Regions from separate parts of the Saccharopolyspora sp. NPDC047091 genome, predicted to be linked through region 1. Evidence: riboswitches for the same ligand, from Rfam matches in the RefSeq annotation. Region 1 holds a riboswitch; each other region holds the start of a gene.
What was found. A riboswitch is a leader RNA that binds a small molecule or an ion and turns the genes downstream of it on or off. The one in region 1 is predicted to bind cobalamin.
Positions count from the first base shown of each region.

Region 2: another riboswitch for cobalamin. It lies ahead of ABZ805_RS21745 (ribonucleoside-diphosphate reductase subunit alpha); the one in region 1 lies ahead of ABZ805_RS12040 (ABC transporter substrate-binding protein).
Region 3: another riboswitch for cobalamin. It lies ahead of cobN (cobaltochelatase subunit CobN); the one in region 1 lies ahead of ABZ805_RS12040 (ABC transporter substrate-binding protein).

Region 1 is NZ_JBEYUS010000021.1:17,061-23,305, reverse strand. Features, by position in the region: gene ABZ805_RS12050 (ABC transporter ATP-binding protein) at 1-630, opposite strand, end outside; gene ABZ805_RS12045 (iron chelate uptake ABC transporter family permease subunit) at 627-1,649, opposite strand; gene ABZ805_RS12040 (ABC transporter substrate-binding protein) at 1,646-2,662, opposite strand; cobalamin riboswitch at 2,748-2,881, opposite strand; gene ABZ805_RS12035 (TetR family transcriptional regulator) at 3,172-3,708, opposite strand; gene ABZ805_RS12030 (multidrug efflux SMR transporter) at 3,683-4,057, opposite strand; gene ABZ805_RS12025 (SMR family transporter) at 4,054-4,374, opposite strand; gene ABZ805_RS12020 (SNF2-related protein) at 4,551-6,245, shown strand, end outside.
Region 2 is NZ_JBEYUS010000056.1:37,108-43,352, forward strand. Features, by position in the region: gene ABZ805_RS21740 (ribonucleotide-diphosphate reductase subunit beta) at 91-1,164, opposite strand; gene ABZ805_RS21745 (ribonucleoside-diphosphate reductase subunit alpha) at 1,190-4,021, opposite strand; cobalamin riboswitch at 4,142-4,366, opposite strand; gene ABZ805_RS21750 (bifunctional metallophosphatase/5'-nucleotidase) at 4,582-6,245, shown strand, end outside.
Region 3 is NZ_JBEYUS010000023.1:31,852-38,096, reverse strand. Features, by position in the region: gene ABZ805_RS12885 (hypothetical protein) at 98-418, shown strand; gene cobN (cobaltochelatase subunit CobN) at 492-4,106, opposite strand; cobalamin riboswitch at 4,229-4,362, opposite strand; gene ABZ805_RS12875 (precorrin-3B synthase) at 4,616-5,899, shown strand; gene ABZ805_RS12870 (precorrin-8X methylmutase) at 5,896-6,245, shown strand, end outside.

The DNA of each region.
Region 1 (6,245 bases):
GCCGGAGAGCACCGCCAGCTCGTCGCAGAACATCGCCGCCAGGTTCAGGTCGTGCAGCGCGATCACGCTGGTCACCGGCAGCCGCCGCACCAGCGCCAGCAGGTCCAGCTGGTGGGCGATGTCCAGGTGGTTCGTCGGCTCGTCCAGCACCAGCTCCCGCGGTTCCTGCGCCAGCGCCCGCGCGATCTGCGCGCGCTGGCGCTCCCCGCCGGAGAGCCCGTGCCAGCGGCGGTGCGCCAGCCCGGCCAGCCCGGTCTGCTCCAGGGCGCGGCGGACGATCTCCTCGTCCGCCGCGTCGTGCCCGCCCCAGCCGCTGCGGTGCGGGGTGCGGCCGAGCGCGACGACCTCGGCGACGGTGAGGTCCACATCGGTGCCGACCTGCTGCTCGACCACGGCGACCCGCCGGGCCAGTTCACGGCGCGGCCAGCGGTCGGTGGTGCGGTCCCCGACCACCACCGTCCCGCTCGCCGGGCGGCGCAGTCCGGCGAGCAACCGCAGCAGTGAGGACTTCCCGGACCCGTTCGGCCCGAGCAACCCCACCGTCCGGCCGGGTTCGACGCGCAACCGCACCTCGTCGAGGATCAGGGCTCCCCCGGCGGACCAGGACACGTCGTGCGCGGTCAGGCTCACGAGACCCTCCCCCGCTTCGCCAGCAGCACCGCGAACGCGGGCACCCCGACGAGGGCCGTGACCACGCCGACCGGCACCTCCTGCGGAGCGGCGATCGTGGTGGCCAGCACGTCCACCCACACCAGCAGCACCGCGCCGAGCACCGCCGTCACCGGCAGCAGCGCGCGGTGCCGCGGCCCCACCAGCAGCCGCGCCGCCTGCGGCAGCACCAGGCCGACGAACCCGATCGCGCCCGCGGCGGCCACCAGCGTCGCCGCCAGCAGCGCCGTCGCCACCAGCAGCACGATCCGCAGCCGCTGCACGTGCACTCCGAGGGAGGCCGCCGCGTCCTGGCCGAACGCGAACGCGTCCAGCGCCCCCGCGCGGGCCAGGCACAGCACCAGGCACGCCGCGCACACGATCCCGGCCAGCACCACGTCGTTCCACCGCGCCCCGGACAGCGAACCCAGCAGCCAGAACAGCACCCCGCGGGTCTGCTCCGCGTCCGCCGACGTGATGACGATGTAGGAAGTGAGCGCGGAGAACAGCTGGGTGCCCGCGACCCCCGCCAGCACCGTGTGCCCGGCCGCGCCGCCCGCGATCGTCGCCAGCAGCAGCACCAGCGCGAACGCCACCAACGCCCCCGCGAACGCGCCCGCCGTCAAACCGATGGCCCCGGCACCCAGGCCCAGCACCACCACCGACACCGCACCGGTGGAGGCCCCCGCGGACACGCCGAGCAGGAACGGGTCCGCGAGCGGATTCCGCAGCAGCGACTGGAGAACCGCCCCGCACACCCCCAGCCCGGCCCCGCAGATCGCCGCCAGCAGCGCCCGCGGCAACCGCAGCTGCAGCACGATGCCCTGCCCGATCCGGGACACGCCGGTGTCCACCAGCCCGAGCCGGTGCCCCACCACGCTGCCGACGTCCGCGACCGACAGGTCCGCGGGTCCCAGGGTGACCGCGGCGGCGATCGACAGCAGCAGCGCCGGAATCCCGGCCAGCACGATGGCGGAGGCGGGCAGCCGCCCCGCCGTCACCGCTGCCGGTCCAGCTCGACGAGGCGATCCGCGAGCCGCTCGATGCCCTGCACGGTGCGGAGGCTGATGTTCAGCTCGGTGCCGGTCATGCTCAGCAGGTGGTCGTCGCGGACCGCGGCGAGCCGGGACACCGCCGGATCCTCGTGCAGGAAGCGCTCCTTGGCCGCGAGCCCGTCGCCCTCGCCGTCGCGGGTGAGGTCGCCGAGCACCAGCACGTCGGGGTCGCGGGCCAGCACGTCCTCCCAGGACACCTGCGGCCACATCGAGGTGACGTCGCCGTAGGCGTTGCGCACCCCCAGCTCCCTGGCCATGATCGCCGGAGAACCCGTGGAGCCCGCCACGTACGGGGATTCGGTGCGGGCGAACCAGAACAGCACCGAGGTGTCGCCGCGCGAATCCAGCCCGGCGACCTGCTGCCGCGCCGCCTCCACCCGGCCGCGCAGCTGCTCGGTGAGCGCCCGCCCCCGTTCGGAGACGCCGAACAGGTCGGCGATGTCCTGCACCTCCTGGTAGATGTCGGCCAGCTGCACCGGTTCCGGCAGCGGCGCCTCCTCCGGCAGGCAGTTGCTCGGCGACAGGTAGGTCGGCACGCCGAGCTCGGTGAACCGCTCGCGGTCGGCGACGCGCTCATCGGTGAACATGGCCTGGTACCCGGCGAGCACGATGTCCGGTTCGGTGCCCAGCACGGACTCGAACGACGGGGTGTTCTCGGCCAGCTTCGGCACCTGCGCGTTCGCGGCGGCCAGCGGCGGGTCGATCGGCTCGGTCCAGGTCGCGGTTCCCACCATCCGGTCGGCCAGGCCGAGGGAGAGCATGATCTCGGTGGTCGACTGGTTCAGCGACACCGCGCGCCGCGGCGGCTCCTCGACGGTCACGTCGGCACCGCAGTTGCGCAGCGTCGTCGAACCGGCGCCGGAAGAGGGGCCGGCGGCGGGGGCGGCGCAGGAGGCCAGCACGGTCGCGGTCAGCGCCACCAGTCCGGTCCGGAACGCGCGGGTACGCGAGAACGGCATGTCACGTGGTTCCTCACCCCGGGCCCATGCGCGGGGCCCGGCAGGCTGCGACCCGGCACCGAGCTCGGTGTCCGGGGAGCCAGCCAGGTCTTCGGGCTCGGGTTCCCCGGGCGAGGTCACCTTCCCGGACCGGTGGTCCAGTGGTCGCGGCCGTGCAGCCGTTCCTCGCCCATCGCCCCTACCGCTGCGCGTCAGCTCCGGCTTCCGACCGGATTCCCTGCCCTCGCGGGCGCGACTGGCTCCCGAGCACCCTAACCGGACATACCAACCCATCATCAAGGTGATTGAGGGCGCCGCCACTCGTTCTGCTTTCGGGGTGGGTGGCGGAACCTCAGCTGGCCCCTCGCTGCGGGATCGTTTTCGCAGGTGGCTCCGCCACATGTGAAAACGCCGTCCTCGCGAGGAAAGCGCTGAGAACCCGTGGCGGTGCCGGGTGCTCTGGTGGTCGCTGATCAGCTGCTTCGCCACTGATAGGACACGAGCGAGACCCTTCCGCGCTCGCATCGGCGTCAGGTCGGTCGCAGCATTTCTCGGATGTGGGCTGGTGCGGGGGTTCGGTCTTCGAAGAGGCATTGCATCTGGTAGCCGTCGGCGGTGGCGGCGAGCCGGTCCGCCGCCGGGGCGGGCAGCACTTCGGCCAGCTTGTCCCGCAGGTGGACCAGCGAGGCGCGGCTCACCGCGCGGAACTCCGGGTCGCGCATCCCGAGGACGTACAGCTCGTAGGTGACGACGCTGGTGCCGCGCTCCGCGGTGAGGTGGTGGTGGATCAGCTCGGCGAGCCGGGCCACGACGGTCTCGGCGGTGACCTCGCGCAGCCACTCGTCCAACGAGTCGGCACGGAACCGCAGCACCCGCCTGCTCGCCTCGATCAGCAGCGCCCGCACCGAATCGAAGTGGTAGGCGACGGAACCGACGGGCACCCCGGCCCGCTGCGCGACGGCGCGCGCGGTGACGCGGGCGGTGCCGCCGTCGCGGATCAGCTCGATCGCGGCGTCCACGATCCGCTCCCGGCGTTCGGGATCATTCGGGGTGTTCTTCGGTCGCACGGCGTTCCTCCCGCGAATCCCGCTTCGCCAGGTTGATCATCGCGACGCCGCCGATCACGCAGCCGACGCCGAGCCATGCCGCCGGGGACAGGTGGTCGGCGAACAGCACCGAGCCCAGCAGCGCGACCCCGGCCGTTCCCGCGCCGGTCCAGATCACGTAGGCCATGCCCAGCGGGATCACCCGCAACGCCCGCGCGAGCAGCACGACCGCCGCACCGTAGCCGATCACCGCGACCGCCGACGGCACCGGCGCGGTGAACCCTGCGGAGGCCCGCAGCGCCAGGGTGGCGACGATCTCCAGCGCGATGGTGCCCGCGAGGTGCGCCCACGCCCGCCGCGCCGCGCTCATCCGCCCATCCCGGTGCCGAGCAGCGCGATGCCGAGCAGCGTCACCGCCATGCCGCCGAGCTGCACCCGGTTGGTGCGCACCGCGAAGAAGACCCGGTCCACCGCCACCAGCACCACCGCGGCGGCGCCGGTCCACACCGCGTACACCAGCCCGACCGGCAGCCGCTGCACCAACCAGGACAGCAGCAGGGTCGCCACGGCGTACCCGGCGATCGCCCCGATCCCCCAGCCCCAGCGGGTGAACCCGCGCGAGGCTCGGGTGCACAGCGACCCGCACAGCCCCGCGACGATGGCCAGGCACAGCACCAGGAACGTCATGCCGACCAGAGTATGTACGCCTGTTCATACTTGGCAAGGGGCCGTCCGCCCGGCCCCTGCGGCGTCGGCGTGCGGTGATCGGTCAAGCTGGTCACCGGGGCCGCACCACCCGCTCGGCGGCTGCCCGCGCGCCGGTGGTGCGGTACTGACGAGCAGGGGATTCCTGGGGAGGAAGCATGGGGCTCGACGACGGGCCGGGTGCGGTGCGGGCGGGTCGCGCGGCGCGCGCCGTGCTGGCGGGCGCGCGGTCGTTCCGCGCCGCCGCGCGCGGGCTGCTCGCCGAACCGGACCGGCTGCGCGAGCGGGCCCGGCGGCAGTACGACGCGTTCCGGCAGCGGGAGGCGTGGGAACGGCTGCGCGCGATGCCGGTCGGCAGGCTCCGCGACGCCGCGCGGACCAGGCTGCGGCTCGGCGAGCTGGAGCGCGCCGGATACCGCACCGTCGCCGACGTCGCCGCCGCGACCCCGGAACGGTTGCAGGCCGTGCCCGGTGTCGGACCGGCCACCGCGCAGGAGGCCGCGGCCGCCGCCGCGCGCCTCGCGCGGGCGAGCGCGCAGGACGTGGTGCTGCGCATCGACCCGGACCGGCGCGACCCGGAGCACGCCGCGCTGCTGGCGACCGTGCGGGCCTGGGAGCTCGCCGGGGAGCGGATCTCCGCGCAGCAGGAGGAGATCCGGCGCGGGCTCGCCGCGCTCGACGAGCTGGAACCGGTGGCGCAGCGGACCGGCAGCAGGCTGCGGATGTGGTTCACCGGCGCCGCCCGCCGCGGCAGCGCGCTGGACGCGCTGGCCCGGCTGGACGGGCTGCTCGCCGAACCCGGCATCCGGCGCGTCGCCGCGGCGGCGGAGAACTCGGGCGCCGAACCTCCCGCGCAGTTGTGGCGGGACTACGAGCGCCGCGCCGCCACCTACAACACGCTGCTCGCCGAGCTCACCGACCACGCCGGGACCGGCGCCGCGGCCACCGGACAGCTGCCGCCGGAGCAGGAACGGCAGGTCACCGCGACCGGGCTGGACACCGGCCTGCTGCGCGTCGCGCTGCGCGGCTACCAGGCGTTCGGCGCGAAGTTCGCGCTGGCGCGGCGGAAGTCGATCCTCGGCGACGAGATGGGGCTCGGCAAGACCGTGGAGGCGCTGGCCGCGATGGCGCACCTCACCGCCCGCGGCGGCACCCACTTCCTGGTGGTGTGCCCGGCCGGGGTGTTGATCAACTGGGTGCACGAGACGTCCCGGCGCAGCGCCCTCGTCCCGCACCCGCTGCACGGCCCGCACCGGGACGCCGCCACCCGCGAGTGGCTGCGCGATGGCGGGGTCGCCGTCACCTCCTTCGACACCCTGCAGCGGCTGCACGGGGTGGCGGCCGCGCCGTTGGCGATGGTCGTGGTCGACGAGGCGCACTACGTGAAGAACCCGCACGCGCAGCGCTCGCAGGCGGTCGTGTCGCTCGTCGCGCGGGCGGACCGCGCGCTGCTGCTCACCGGAACCCCGATGGAGAACCGCGTCGAGGAGTTCCGCACCCTCGTCGGCTACCTGCAACCGGAGCTCGCCGCCCGGCTCGACGCGCGGGACGCGCTGGCCCCCGGCCGGTTCCGGCGCGCGGTCGCACCGGTGTACCTGCGGCGCAACCAGGACGACGTGCTCACCGAGCTGCCCGAGCTCATCGAGCTGGAGGACTGGGTCGAGCTCACCGGCGCCGACGACACCGCCTACCGGAACGCGGTGGGCGCGGGCAACCTGATGGCGATGCGGCGCGCCGCCTACGAGCAGCCGGGTTCGGCGAAGCTCGCCCGGCTCCGGGAGATCGTCGAGGACGCCGCGCAGCAGGAGTGGAAGGTCGTGGTGTTCACCTTCTTCCGCCCGGTGCTCGCCGCC
Region 2 (6,245 bases), on a different contig from region 1:
ACCCTATGCCGCGTCGGCGGCCCGGCGCGGTGGAACGACCGGAACGCCGGCGGGCCGCCCGCCGAGTTCCCGGCGGGCGGCCCGATCCGCTCAGTCCCAGGTGAGGGAGGAGCCGGACTGGTACTCGGTGACGCGGGTCTCGAAGAAGTTCTTCTCCTTCTTCAGGTCCATCGCCTCCGACATCCACGGGAAGGGGTTCTCGACCTCGGCGAACACCGGGGTGAGGCCCAGCTGGGCGCAGCGGCGGTTGGTGATGAAGTGCATGTACTGCTCGCACAGCTCGGCGTTGATGCCGAGGATGCCGCGGGGCATGGTGTCCCGGCCGTAGGCGACCTCCAGGCGGCACGCGTCGGCGAGCATGCCGCGCACCTCCTCCTGGAACTCCTCGCTCCACAGGTGCGGGTTCTCCAGCTTGATCTGGTTGATGCAGTCGATGCCGAAGTTCAGGTGGATCGACTCGTCGCGCAGGATGTACTGGTACTGCTCGGCGATGCCGACCATCTTGTTCCGCCTGCCCAGCGACAGGATCTGCGCGAAACCGGTGTAGAACCACATGCCCTCGAAGATCACGTAGAAGGCGATGAGGTCGCGCAGGAACGCCTGGTCGCGCTCCGGGCCGCCGGTGGCGAACTCGGGGTTCTCCAGGTTCTGGGTGTGCCGCAGCGCCCACTCGTCCTTCTCCGAGATGGACGGGATCTCGCGGTAGGCGTTGAACAGCTCGCCCTCGTCGAGGCCCAGGCTCTCGCAGATGTACTGGAAGGTGTGCGTGTGCACGGCCTCCTCGAACGCCTGGCGCAGCAGGTACTGGCGGCACTCGGGGTTGGTGATGTGCCGGTACACGGCGAGCACGATGTTGTTGGCCACCAGGGATTCCGCCGTGGCGAAGAACCCGAGGTTGCGCTTGAGCATCAGCCGCTCGTCCTCGGTGAGCCCGTCGCGGGAGCGCCAGAGGGCGATGTCGGCGTGCATGGACACCTCGGTGGGCATCCAGTGGTTGTTGCAGCCGGCGAGGTACTTCTCCCAGGCCCAGCCGTACTTCAGCGGCAGCAGCTGGTTCACGTCCGCCTGGGCGTTGATCATCGCCTTGTCGTCGACGTTGATCCGGCCCGCGCCGCGGTCGATCTCGCCGAGCCCGGTGGCGTCGGTGGTGTGCACGGAAGTCATGAGTCCTCCAGGGGGAACGGGGCGGTCACTGGCAGGCTTCGCAGTCGGGGTCGTCGATCGCGCACGCCTGCGGCTGCGGCGACGGAGCCGGGGCCGGGGCGGCGGCGGGGGAGACCGCGTTGAGCTTGCCGTCGGTGCCGCGCAGCGTGGACTTCTCCACGTGCGTCGCACTGCTGGACCGCAGGTAGTAGGTGGTCTTGAGGCCCTTGCGCCACGCCAGCCGGTACAGCTCGTCGAGCTTGCGGCCGCTCGGCGCCGCCATGTACAGGTTCAGCGACTGCGCCTGGTCGATCCACTTCTGGCGGCGGGACGCGGCCTCCACCAGCCAGTGCGGTTCGATCTCGAACGCGGTGGCGTACAACGACTTCAGCTCGGCGGGCACCCGGTCGATCGGAGCCAGGTCGCCGTCGAAGTACTTCAGGTCCTGCACCATCGCCTCGTCCCACACGCCCGCGGCCTTGAGGTCCCGCACCAGGTCGGCGTTGAGCACGGTGAAGTCGCCCGACATGTTCGACTTCACGTACAGGTTCCGGTACAGCGGCTCGATGGACTGGCCGACGCCGCAGATGTTCGAGATCGTCGCCGTCGGGGCGATGGCCAGCACGTTCGAGTTGCGCATGCCGTTCGCGCGGACCTGCTCCCGCAGCCCGTCCCAGTCCAGAGTGGACGAACGGTCCAGGTCGACGCCGGTCTCGCGGGCCTGCGCCAGCAGCTCCAGCGAATCGATCGGCAGCACGCCGCGGCTCCACAGCGAACCCTCGAACGACTCGTAGCGCCCGCGCTCGGCCGCCAGCTCGGAGGACGCGGTGATCGCGTGGAAGCTGATGTGCTCCATGCTCAGGTCCGCGAACTCCACCGCGGCCTGCGAGGACATCGGGATGCGCTGCGCGAACAGCGCGTCCGAGAAGCCCATCAGGCCCAGGCCCACCGGGCGGTGCCGCAGGTTCGAGGCCCGCGCCTCCGGGATCGTGTAGAAGTTCACGTCGATGACGTTGTCCAGCATCCGCACCGCCGTGCGGGTGGTGCGCCGCAGCCGCTCCACGTCCAGGCCCTCGGCCGTGACGTGCCGCGCCAGGTTGATCGAACCGAGGTTGCACACCGCGACCTCGTCGGCGCTGGTGTTCAGCGTGATCTCGGTGCACAGGTTCGAGGAGTGCACCACGCCCGCGTGCTGCTGCGGCGAGCGCAGGTTGCACGGGTCCTTGAACGTGATCCACGGGTGCCCGGTCTCGAACAGCATCGTCAGCATCCGGCGCCACAGGTCCACCGCGCGGACCTGGCGGAACACCTTCAGCTCACCGCGCTCCGCGGCCGCCTCGTACTCCCGGTAGCGCTGCGCGAACGCGGTGCCGTACAGGTCGTGCAGGTCCGGCACCTCGTCCGGGGAGAACAGCGTCCACGGCTCGTCGGCCTCGACCCGGCGCAGGAACTCGTCCGGCACCCAGTTCGCCGTGTTCATGTCGTGCGTGCGCCGCCGGTCGTCGCCGGTGTTCTTGCGCAGGTCGAGGAACTCCTCGATGTCCACGTGCCAGGTCTCCAGGTACGCGCACACCGCGCCCTTGCGCTTGCCGCCCTGGTTCACCGCGACCGCCGTGTCGTTGGCGATCTTCAGGAACGGCACCACGCCCTGCGAGGAACCGTTCGTCCCCTTGATGTGCGCGCCGGTGCCGCGGACCGGGGTCCAGTCGTTGCCGAGCCCGCCCGCGTACTTCGACAGCAGCGCGTTGTTGCTGATCCCGTGGAAGATCCCGTGCAGGTCGTCGTCCACGGTGGTCAGGAAGCAGGACGACAGCTGCGGGCGGGTGGTGCCCGCGTTGAACAGCGTCGGCGTCGAGCACATGAAGTCGAACGAGGAGATCAGGTCGTAGAACTCGATCGCCCGCGCCTCCCGGTCGTCCTCGCGCAGCGCCACGCCCATCGCGACCCGCATGAAGAACGCCTGCGGCAGCTCGAACCGCACCCCGTTCTCGTGCAGCAGGTACCGGTCGTAGAGCGTCTGCAACCCGAGGAAGCCGAACGCGATGTCCCGGTCGGCGTCCAGCGCCGCGCCCAGCCGCTCCAGGTCGAAGCGGGCGAGCTCCGGGTCCAGCTGCTCCAGCTCGATGCCGCGCCGCACGTAGTCGGCGAAGTAACCGGCGTAGCGGTCCCGCATCTGCACCTGGTCGGCCTCGGTCGGCTCGCCCGCGACGAAGCTCAGCGCCTCGCGGCGCAGCTTGTCCAGCAGCAGCCGAGACGTCACCAGCGAGTAGTTCGGCTCCGCCTCCACGAAGGTGCGCGCCGCCATCGTCAGCGACTCGGCCAGCTCCGCCGAGCTGATGCCGTCGTAGACGTTGCGCCGCACCTCCCGCAGCACCTGGTCGGCCCGCACGTCGTCCAAGCCCTCGCAGGCCTGCTCGACGACGGTCGACACCCGCTCCCAGTCCAGCGGCACCCGGGTGCCGTCCGGCGCGGTCATCTCCAGGCGGGGAGCGGCGTCCTCGGCGGGAGCCACCTCGGCCTCGCGGGCCTGCGCGTGCTCCTCCCGGTAGAGCACGTAGGCGCGGGCGACGCCGTGGTGCCCGCCGCGCATCAGCGCCAGCTCCACCATGTCCTGGATCTGCTCGATGTGCACCAGGCCCTCGGTGCCCGCGTGGCGCAGCACGCCCTGCGCCGCCTGCTCCGTCAACTCCGCGACGATCTGGTGCAACCGCGACGACGATGCGGCCGAATCCCCCTCGGCCGCCAGGAACGCCTTGGTCAACGCCACGGAGATCTTCGTTTCGTCCCAACCGGAAACGGTCCCGTCGCGCCGCAGCACCCGCACTCCTGCCGGTACCACCGCGGTCGCTGCTGACGGCCGGGTCGTGGACTCGGTCACTGGCTCTCTCCTCGCAAGCTCGGACACCTGCCCGGAACTCCTCGGAACGCGCCAGGACCGCGGCGCGCACGGCACCGCTCGTCCCGCAACCCTCCCGCGAGGTCCCGGACGGCGCGCACCCCTCGTGCGCGCACCGATGGCAGGTCTTCGGACTCACGGGCGACCGGTGCTCGGCACCGGACCTACTGGCCGTCGCTTCCCGGACGCCGAGCGTCCAGTGCTGCACCACCGGGAGGTGGTGACGGCGGTCGTTCCCGTTCACCGCTGCGGGGCAGTCCCGGACTCGCACCGGGTTCCCTGTTGTCACGCCGGCCGGACCGGCGAACCATCAGCGGGCGCCACACTACATCTTGGGTTCGACGGTGATCCGGACCCCATCATCATCGGCGTGGCGGTGTCGATGGCGGACGCGTTCGGTAGCGGCTCGCGCACGCCCGGGACGCATCCTGCCCGCACCCGGCGGAGTTCGCACGAGGGGTGTGACGCGGATTCGGTGGTGGTCGTCGGTGGCGCCGGGCAGACTGCCTCCCGAGATCACCACCTGGGAGGAAGACCGAACCATGCGTGCCCACCGCGTGCGACGCGGACTCGCCGTCGCCGCCACCGCACTCGCCACCGCCGCCACTGCCACCGGGGCGACCGCAGGCGCCGCACCGCAGGACCCGCCCGCGACCACCGACGTCCGGCTGATCACCTTCAACGACCTGCACGGCAACCTCGAACCGCCCACCGGGTCCTCCGGGACGGTCGAGCTCGACGACGGCCGGACCGTCGAAGCCGGCGGCGCCGCCTACCTCGCCACCCACCTGCAGCGGCTGCGCGCCGAGGTGCCGAACTCGCTGGTCTTCTCGGCCGGCGACAGCGTGGGCGCCTCGCCGGTGAATTCCGCGCTGTTCCACGACGAACCCACCGTCGACTTCCTCAACTCGCAGGACGTCCGCGGCCACGTCGTCGGCAACCACGAGTTCGACGAGGGCTACCAGGAACTCCAGCGGCTGCAGACCGGCGGCTGCCACCCGCAGGACGGTTGCGAGTTCCGCGATTCCTTCGACGGCGCGAGCTTCCCGTACCTCGGCGCCAACGTCACCTTCGAGGACGGCGGCGCTCCCGCGCTGATGCCGTTCACCGTGCAGGTCTCCGGCGGCGTCCCGATCGGCGTGATCGGTGCGACGCTGCACGACCTCCCGAACGTGGTCAGCCCCGAAGCGGTGCGCGGCCTGCGGTTCGGCGACGAGGTCGAGGCCATCGACCGCACCTCCGACGCGCTGGAGCGCTTCGGCATCAAGGCGCAGGTCGTGCTGCTGCACCAGGGCGACGAAGCCGACGGCGGCGGACCGAACTCCTGCGACGTCGCCGCGGGCGGCCCCGCCACCGAGATCGCCGAGAACGTCTCCCCGCAGGTCGACGCCGTGTTCAGCGCGCACAGCCACCAGCAGTACAACTGCACCGTCACCGACCCGGCGGGCGCCCCGCGGCCCGTGGTGCAGGGCGCCTCCTACGGCAGGCTGCTGTCGGTGCTGGACCTGCGCGTCGACCGCCACACCCGCGAGGTCGTGCGGGAGCAGAGCACCGCGCACAACGAGGTCGTCACCCGCGACGTCGAACCCGACCCGGAGGCCGCCGCGCTCGTCGAAGAGGCCCGCGCCAAGGCCGCGCCCATCGCGAACCGCGCCGTCGGCACCGCCACCGGCGACCTGCTGAAAACCCCGGCGCCGTCCGGGGAATCCAGCCTCGGCAGCGTCGTCGCCGACGCCCAGCTGGCCGCCACCCGCGACACCGGGGCGCAGCTCGCGCTGACCAACCCGGGCGGGGTGCGCGCCGACCTGCCGCACGCCTCCTCCCCGGCGGGCGAAGGAGACGGCGTCATCACCTACGGCGAGGCGTTCGCCGTGCAGCCGTTCGGCAACACCATGCAGACCATGACGCTCACCGGCGCGCAGCTGCAGGCCGTGCTCGAACAGCAGTGGAGCGACGAGGGCGAGAACGTGCTGCAGGTGTCGGCCGGGCTGCACTACCAGTACTCGCGGTCCGCGCCGATCGGCTCGAAGGTCTCCGGCCTCACCCTCGACGGCGCGCCCGTCGACCCGGCCGCGCAGTACCGGGTGGCGGTGAACAACTTCCTCGCCGGTGGCGGGGACGGGTTCACCGGCTTCACCGAGGGCACCGACGTCGCGGGCGGACCCGTGGACCTGGACGCCCTGCTCGGCTACCTGGCGGCGAACCC
Region 3 (6,245 bases), on a different contig from region 1:
GAAGGCCGCAGTCATACCCGTCGCGCGCGGAGATCGGCCGACCACCCGCCGTGCGGCTCTACGCTCCGAGTTCCTGGACAGGTGAGGAGGCCGTGTCGTGCAGGTGAAGAAGTTCCTCGGTGCGCTGGTGCTGGCGGGCGGTGTCGCGGTGGCGGCCCCGGCGGTGGCGCTGGCGGCGGACCCGCCGCCGGACCAGACCGTCCCCGGCAATGGCGACGCCGACGAGACCACGCCCGGTTCCGGCGGTACCAGCGACGGCACCGTGCCCGGCTCGGGCGGGGTGGGCACGATCGCCCTGGCGCAGGGCGACGGCGGCATCGGCGACAGCGGCGATGGCGGGTCGGGCATCGGCGACAGCGGTGACGGCGGCTCCGGCATCGGCGACAGCGGCGGCGGCTCGGGCATCGGCCAGAGCTGACCCGATCGCCCGCGCGGAACGGCCCGCCCGACCGTCCGGTCGGGCGGGCCGTTCCGTCCTCGATGGGGAGAGGTCAGGACCCCTGCGGCCCGTCCTCCAGGTCGCCTTCGGTCTGGAGGTAGATCTCGTGCAGGGCGGTGATCGTCTCCGGGTTCGGGGACTCCCACATGTTCCGGTTCGCCGCCTCCAGCAGGCGTTCCGCGATGCCGTGCAGCGCCCACGGGTTGGACTCGGTGAGGAACTTCTGGTTCTCCTCGTCCAGCACGTAGGTCTCGGCGAGCTTCTCGTACATCCAGTCGCCGACCACACCGGTCGTGGCGTCGTAGCCGAACAGGTAGTCCACGGTGGCGGCCAGTTCGAACGCGCCCTTGTAGCCGTGCTTGCGCATCGCGGCGAGCCAGCGCGGGTTCACGACGCGGGCGCGGAACACCCGCGAGGTCTCCTCGGTCAGCGAGCGGGTCCGGATGGCGTCCGGGCGGCTGCTGTCGCCGATGTAGGCCGCCGGTGCCTTGCCGGTCAGCGCGCGCACCGTGGCGATCATGCCGCCGTGGTACTGGAAGTAGTCGTCGGAGTCGGCGATGTCGTGCTCGCGGGTGTCGACGTTCTTCGCCGCCACCGAGATCCGCTTGTAGGCGGATTCCATGTCGCCGCGCGCCTCGGTGCCCTCCAGGCCGCGGCCGTAGGCGTAGCCGCCCCACACCGCGTACACCTCGGCGAGGTCGGTGTCGTCGCGCCAGTTCTTGCTGTCCATCAGCGGCAGCAGACCGGCCCCGTAGGCGCCGGGCTTCGAACCGAAGATGCGCATGGTGGCGCGGCGTTCGTCGCCGTGCCCGGCCAGGTCGGCCTGCGCGTGGGCGCGCACGAAGTTCTGCTCGTCCGGCTCGTCGAGCGCGGCGACCTTGCGGACCGCGTCGTCGAGCAGCGTCACCACGTGCGGGAACGCGTCGCGGAAGAACCCGCTGATCCGCACCGTCACGTCCACCCGCGGGCGGCCCAGCTCCTCCAGCGGGATCACGTCGAGCCCGTTGACGCGCCGCGACGCCTCGTCCCAGGTGGGCCGCACGCCCATCAGCGCCAGCACTTCCGCGATGTCGTCGCCGGAGGTCCGCATCGCGGAGGTGCCCCACACCGACAGGCCCACCGAGCGCGGGTACTCGCCGGTGTCGGCGAGGTAGCGCTCGATCAGCGAATCGGCGATGGCGTGCCCGGTCTCCCAGGCGAGCCTGCTCGGCACCGCCTTCGGGTCCACCGAGTAGAAGTTCCGGCCCGTCGGCAGCACGTTGATCAGGCCGCGCAGCGGGGAACCGCTCGGGCCCGCGGGCACGTAGCCGCCGTCGAGGGCGTGCAGCGTCGCGGTCATCTCGTCGGTGGTGGCGTCCAGCCGCGGGACCACCTCGGTGACGGCGAACTCCAGCACCCGCACCACGTCGTCCGGCGCGTCGCCCAGCACCGAGCGGCACACCTCGACGACCGCGCCGAGCTCCCAGCCGCGTTCCTCCATGCCCGCGACGAGGGCGTGCGCGGAGGTCTCCACGTCGTCCACGGTGCCGCGGGCGACGCTGCCGTCCTCCGCCATGCCCAGTGCCTCGCGCAGGCCGGGCAGCGCGCCGCTCCGCCCGCCCCACACCTGCCGGGCGCGCAGCATCGCCAGCACCAGGTTCACCCGCGCCTCCCCGGTCGGGGCGGCACCCAGGACGTGCAGGCCGTCGCGGATCTGCGCGTCCTTGATCTCGCACAGCCAGCCGTCGACGTGCAGCAGCATGTCGTCGAACTCGGCCTCGTGCGGGCGCTCGTCCAGGCCGAGGTCGTGGTCCAGCTTCGCGGCCTGCATCAACGTCCAGATCTGGCTGCGGATCGCGGGCAGCTTCGCCGGGTCCATCGCCGAGATCTGCGCGTGCTCGTCGAGCAGCTGCTCCAGCTTCGCGATGTCGCCGTAGCTCTCCGCGCGCGCCATCGGCGGCACCAGGTGGTCCACCAGCGTCGCGTGCACCCGGCGCTTCGCCTGGGTGCCCTCGCCCGGGTCGTTGACCAGGAACGGGTACACCAGCGGCAGGTCCGCCAGCGCCGCGTCCGGTGCGCAGGACGCCGACATGCCCGCGGTCTTGCCGGGCAGCCACTCCAGGTTGCCGTGCTTGCCGAGGTGCACCATCGCGTGCGCGCCGAACTCGTCGGTCATCCAGCGGTAGGCGGCCAGGTAGTGGTGGCTCGGCGGCAGGTCCGGGTCGTGGTAGATCGCGATCGGGTTCTCGCCGAACCCGCGCGGCGGCTGCACCACGACGACGACGTTCCCGGCGCGCAGCGCGGCCACCACGATCTCGCCGTCCGGGTCGTGCGAGCGGTCCACGAACTGCTCGCCCGGCGGCGGACCCCAGTGCTGCTCGATGCTCTCCCGCAGGTCCTGCGGCAGCGTCGCGAACCAGTCGGCGTAGCGCTTCGCGGGGATGCGCACCGGGTTGCCGGACAGCTGCTCCTCGGTCAACCAGTCCGGGTCCTGGCCACCAGCGGCGATCAGCGCGTGCACCAGCGCGTCGCCGTCCTGCGCGGCCACGCCGGGCAGCGCGTCCGGGCCGTCCACCGGGCCGATGTCGTAGCCGGCCTCGCGCAGCCGCTGGAGCAGGCCCACCGCGCTCGCCGGGGTGTCCAGGCCGACGGCGTTGCCGATCCGGGAGTGCTTCGTCGGGTACGCCGACAGCATCAGCACCAGGCGCTTGTCCGCGGCGGGCACGTGCCGCAGCCGCGCGTGCTTCACCGCGATCCCGGCGACGCGGGCCGCGCGCTCCGGGTCGGCGACGTACACCGGGAGGCCTTCGGCGTCGTTCTCCTTGAACGAGAACGGCACCGTGATCAGGCGGCCGTCGAACTCGGGCACCGCGACCTGGGTGGCCATGTCCAGCGGGGACAGGCCTTCGTCGTTGTCCTCCCACGCCTCGCGGCTGGAGGTCAGGGTGAGGCCCTGCAAGATCGGCACGTCCAGCGCGGCGAGCGCGCCCACGTCCCACGCCTCGTCGTCGCCACCGGCGGAGGCGGTCGCGGGCTTCGTGCCGCCCGCGGCCAGCACCGTCACGATCAGCGCGTCCGCCTCGCGCAACGTGTCCAGCAGGCCCGGTTCGGGGGCGCGCAGCGACGCGCAGAACACCGGCAGCGCCTGGCCGCCCGCGTCCTCGATGGCGTCGGAGAGGGCGTGCGCGAACGCGGTGTTGCCCGCCATGTGGTGCGCGCGGTAGTAGAGCACCGCGACCTTCGGGCCTTCGGTCCGGCGCGGGGTCCGCTCCAGCAGGCCCCACTTCGGCGTCTCCACCGGCGGTTCGAAGCCGTGGCCGGTGAGCAGCACCGTGTCGGACAGGAAGTTGAACAGCTGCGTCAGGTTCTCCGGCCCGCCCTGCGCGAGGTAGCCGTGCGCCTGCGAGCAGACGCCGCCCGGCACCGTGGAGCACTCCATCAGCTCCGCGTCCGGGGCCTGCTCACCGCCGAGCACCACGACCGGGCGCGGTCCGGCGAGCAGCGAGTCCAAGCCCTCCTCCCACGCGCGGCGGCCGCCGAGCAGCCGCACCACGACGAGGTCGGCGCCCTCCAGCAGCGGCGGCAGGTCGTCCACGCCGAGCCGCGCCGGGTTGCCGAGGCGGAAGTCCGCACCGCTGGCGCGTGCGCTGAGCAGATCGGTGTCCGATGTGGACAGCAGCAGGATCATGCGGCACGCTCCCGGCTGAGCAGGGACGCGGGCGTGCGGGCAGGACGCATGGTCAACCTTCCTCGGGGTCCTCGCCCCGGAGTCGTCGGCACCCGGTGTCGCACCGGGCGGTGGCGGCGCCGGAGTGTCCTGGCTCCCGGATCGCCGCTCGCCCCGTGCCTTCCCACCCGCGCGGCGCGCGGGCAGTGGCCTCGTACTCGGAGTTCGCTCCCCGGTGACAGTGGCGGGACCGCGCCGGACTCGCACCGGCTTCCTCCGCACGTCGCCGCCGACAACTCTCCGCAACGGGGCGATCGTTCGTCAAGTGGCCGGTCGTGCGGTCGCGCGAGAGATCCCGCACTCGACGCGTCCGGCCGTCCGGTGAGGCGCATCGCGTTTTGCGGACGTGATCCGGGCGGGACGTAGTATCGACGGTCGCCGGTGCGCCCCCGAGTCCGCGCACCCCGGACAGCGGCGTCGTGCGCTGCGAGTTCCGGACCAGACCATGATCGACGAGAGCGGGGACGAGCGTGCCGCGACGAGCCGGACCCGACGCGTGCCCCGGCGCGCTGCGGGTGCACGAGGCCGCTGACGGGGGACTGGCCCGCGTGCGGGTGCCCGGCGGGCGGCTCGCGGCGCGGCAGGTGCGGGCGCTGGCGACCGCGGCCGCGCTGGGTGACGGCGGCTGGGAACTCACCTCGCGGGCGAACATCCAGGTCCGCGGGCTGTCCGCGGCGGCGGTGCCGGAGTTCGCGGAGCTGCTCGGCGCGGCCGGTCTGCTGCCGTCGCCGACGCACGAGCGGGTGCGCAACGTCGTCGCCTCGCCGCGCACCCGTCCGGGCGCGCTGGACGTGCGCGCGGTGGCGGTGGCGCTGGACGAGGGGCTGCGCGCCGACCCGGAGCTGGCGGAGCTGCCCGGGCGGTTCCTGTTCACCGCGGACGACGGCGGCGGCGAGGTGACCGCGCTGGGCGCGGACGTCGCGCTGCACCCGGCGGACGGCGCGGTGGCGGTGCTGCTCGCCGGGGCCGACCTCGGGCTGCGGGTGTCCGCGGCCGACGCGGCCCGCGCCGCGGTGCTCGCGGCCGCCGCGTTCCTCGCGGAACGGGGCCGGCTGGGCGCGGAGAGCTGGCGGCTGGCGGAACTGCCCGGTGGCGCCGAGCGGATCGCCGACCGCATCCGGGCGGAATTCTCCTGCATGGCGGCGGAAACCGCGGTCGCGCCCGGTGATCCGGTGCGCACGCACGCGGAGCTCGGCGTGCTGGCCCGCGCCGACGACCGGGTCGATCTCGCCCTCGGCGCGCCGCTGGGACGGCTGGACGCCGGGCAGATCGCGGTGCTCGCCACGCAGACCGAGGAGATCGCCGGACAGGCCGAAGGCAGCGCCGAACAGGCCGAGGACAGCGCCGCGCAGGCCGAAGGCAGCGCCGCGCAGACCGCCGCACCGCACCCGCTGCGGCTCACGCCGTGGCGCGCGCTGCTGCTCACCGACGTCCCCGCGGACGAGGCGCCGCGCAGGCTCGCCGAGCTGGACGCCGCCGGGTTCCTCACCGACCCGGGCGCGCCGCTGGCCGGGGTGACCGCCTGCGCCGGCAGCCCCGGCTGCGCGAAGTCCCTCGCCGACGTGCGCGCCGACGCGCGGCGCACCACCCGGCCCGGCCCGCTGCCGGTGCACTGGGCGGGCTGCGCGCGCCGCTGCGGCCGACCGGCCGGACCAGGAGTGGAAGTGCTGGCCACCGAGGCCGGCTACGAGGTCGGCGGGCACCCCGCCGGCGAGACGTCCGCCGCGCTCGACGCGGCACGGAGGGCAGTGTGAACACCGCAGACAGCACCGGCGGCTACGAGTACGTGCGTGACGGAGCGGAGATCTACCGCCGCTCGTTCGCCACGATCCGCGCCGAAGCGGAACTCGACGGCATGCCACCGGAAGTCGCCCAGGTCGCCGTCCGCATGATCCACGCCTGCGGCATGGTGGACCTGGCCCGCGACATCGCCTGGTCGCGGCGCGCGGTGCTCGCCGCCCGCGAGGCGCTGCGCGGTGGCGCGCCGGTGTTCTGCGACGCCGCGATGGTCGCCGCGGGCGTCACCCGGCGCAGGCTGCCCGCCGACAACGACATCGTCTGCACCCTCGGCGACGAGCGGGTCCCCGGCCTCGCCGCGGA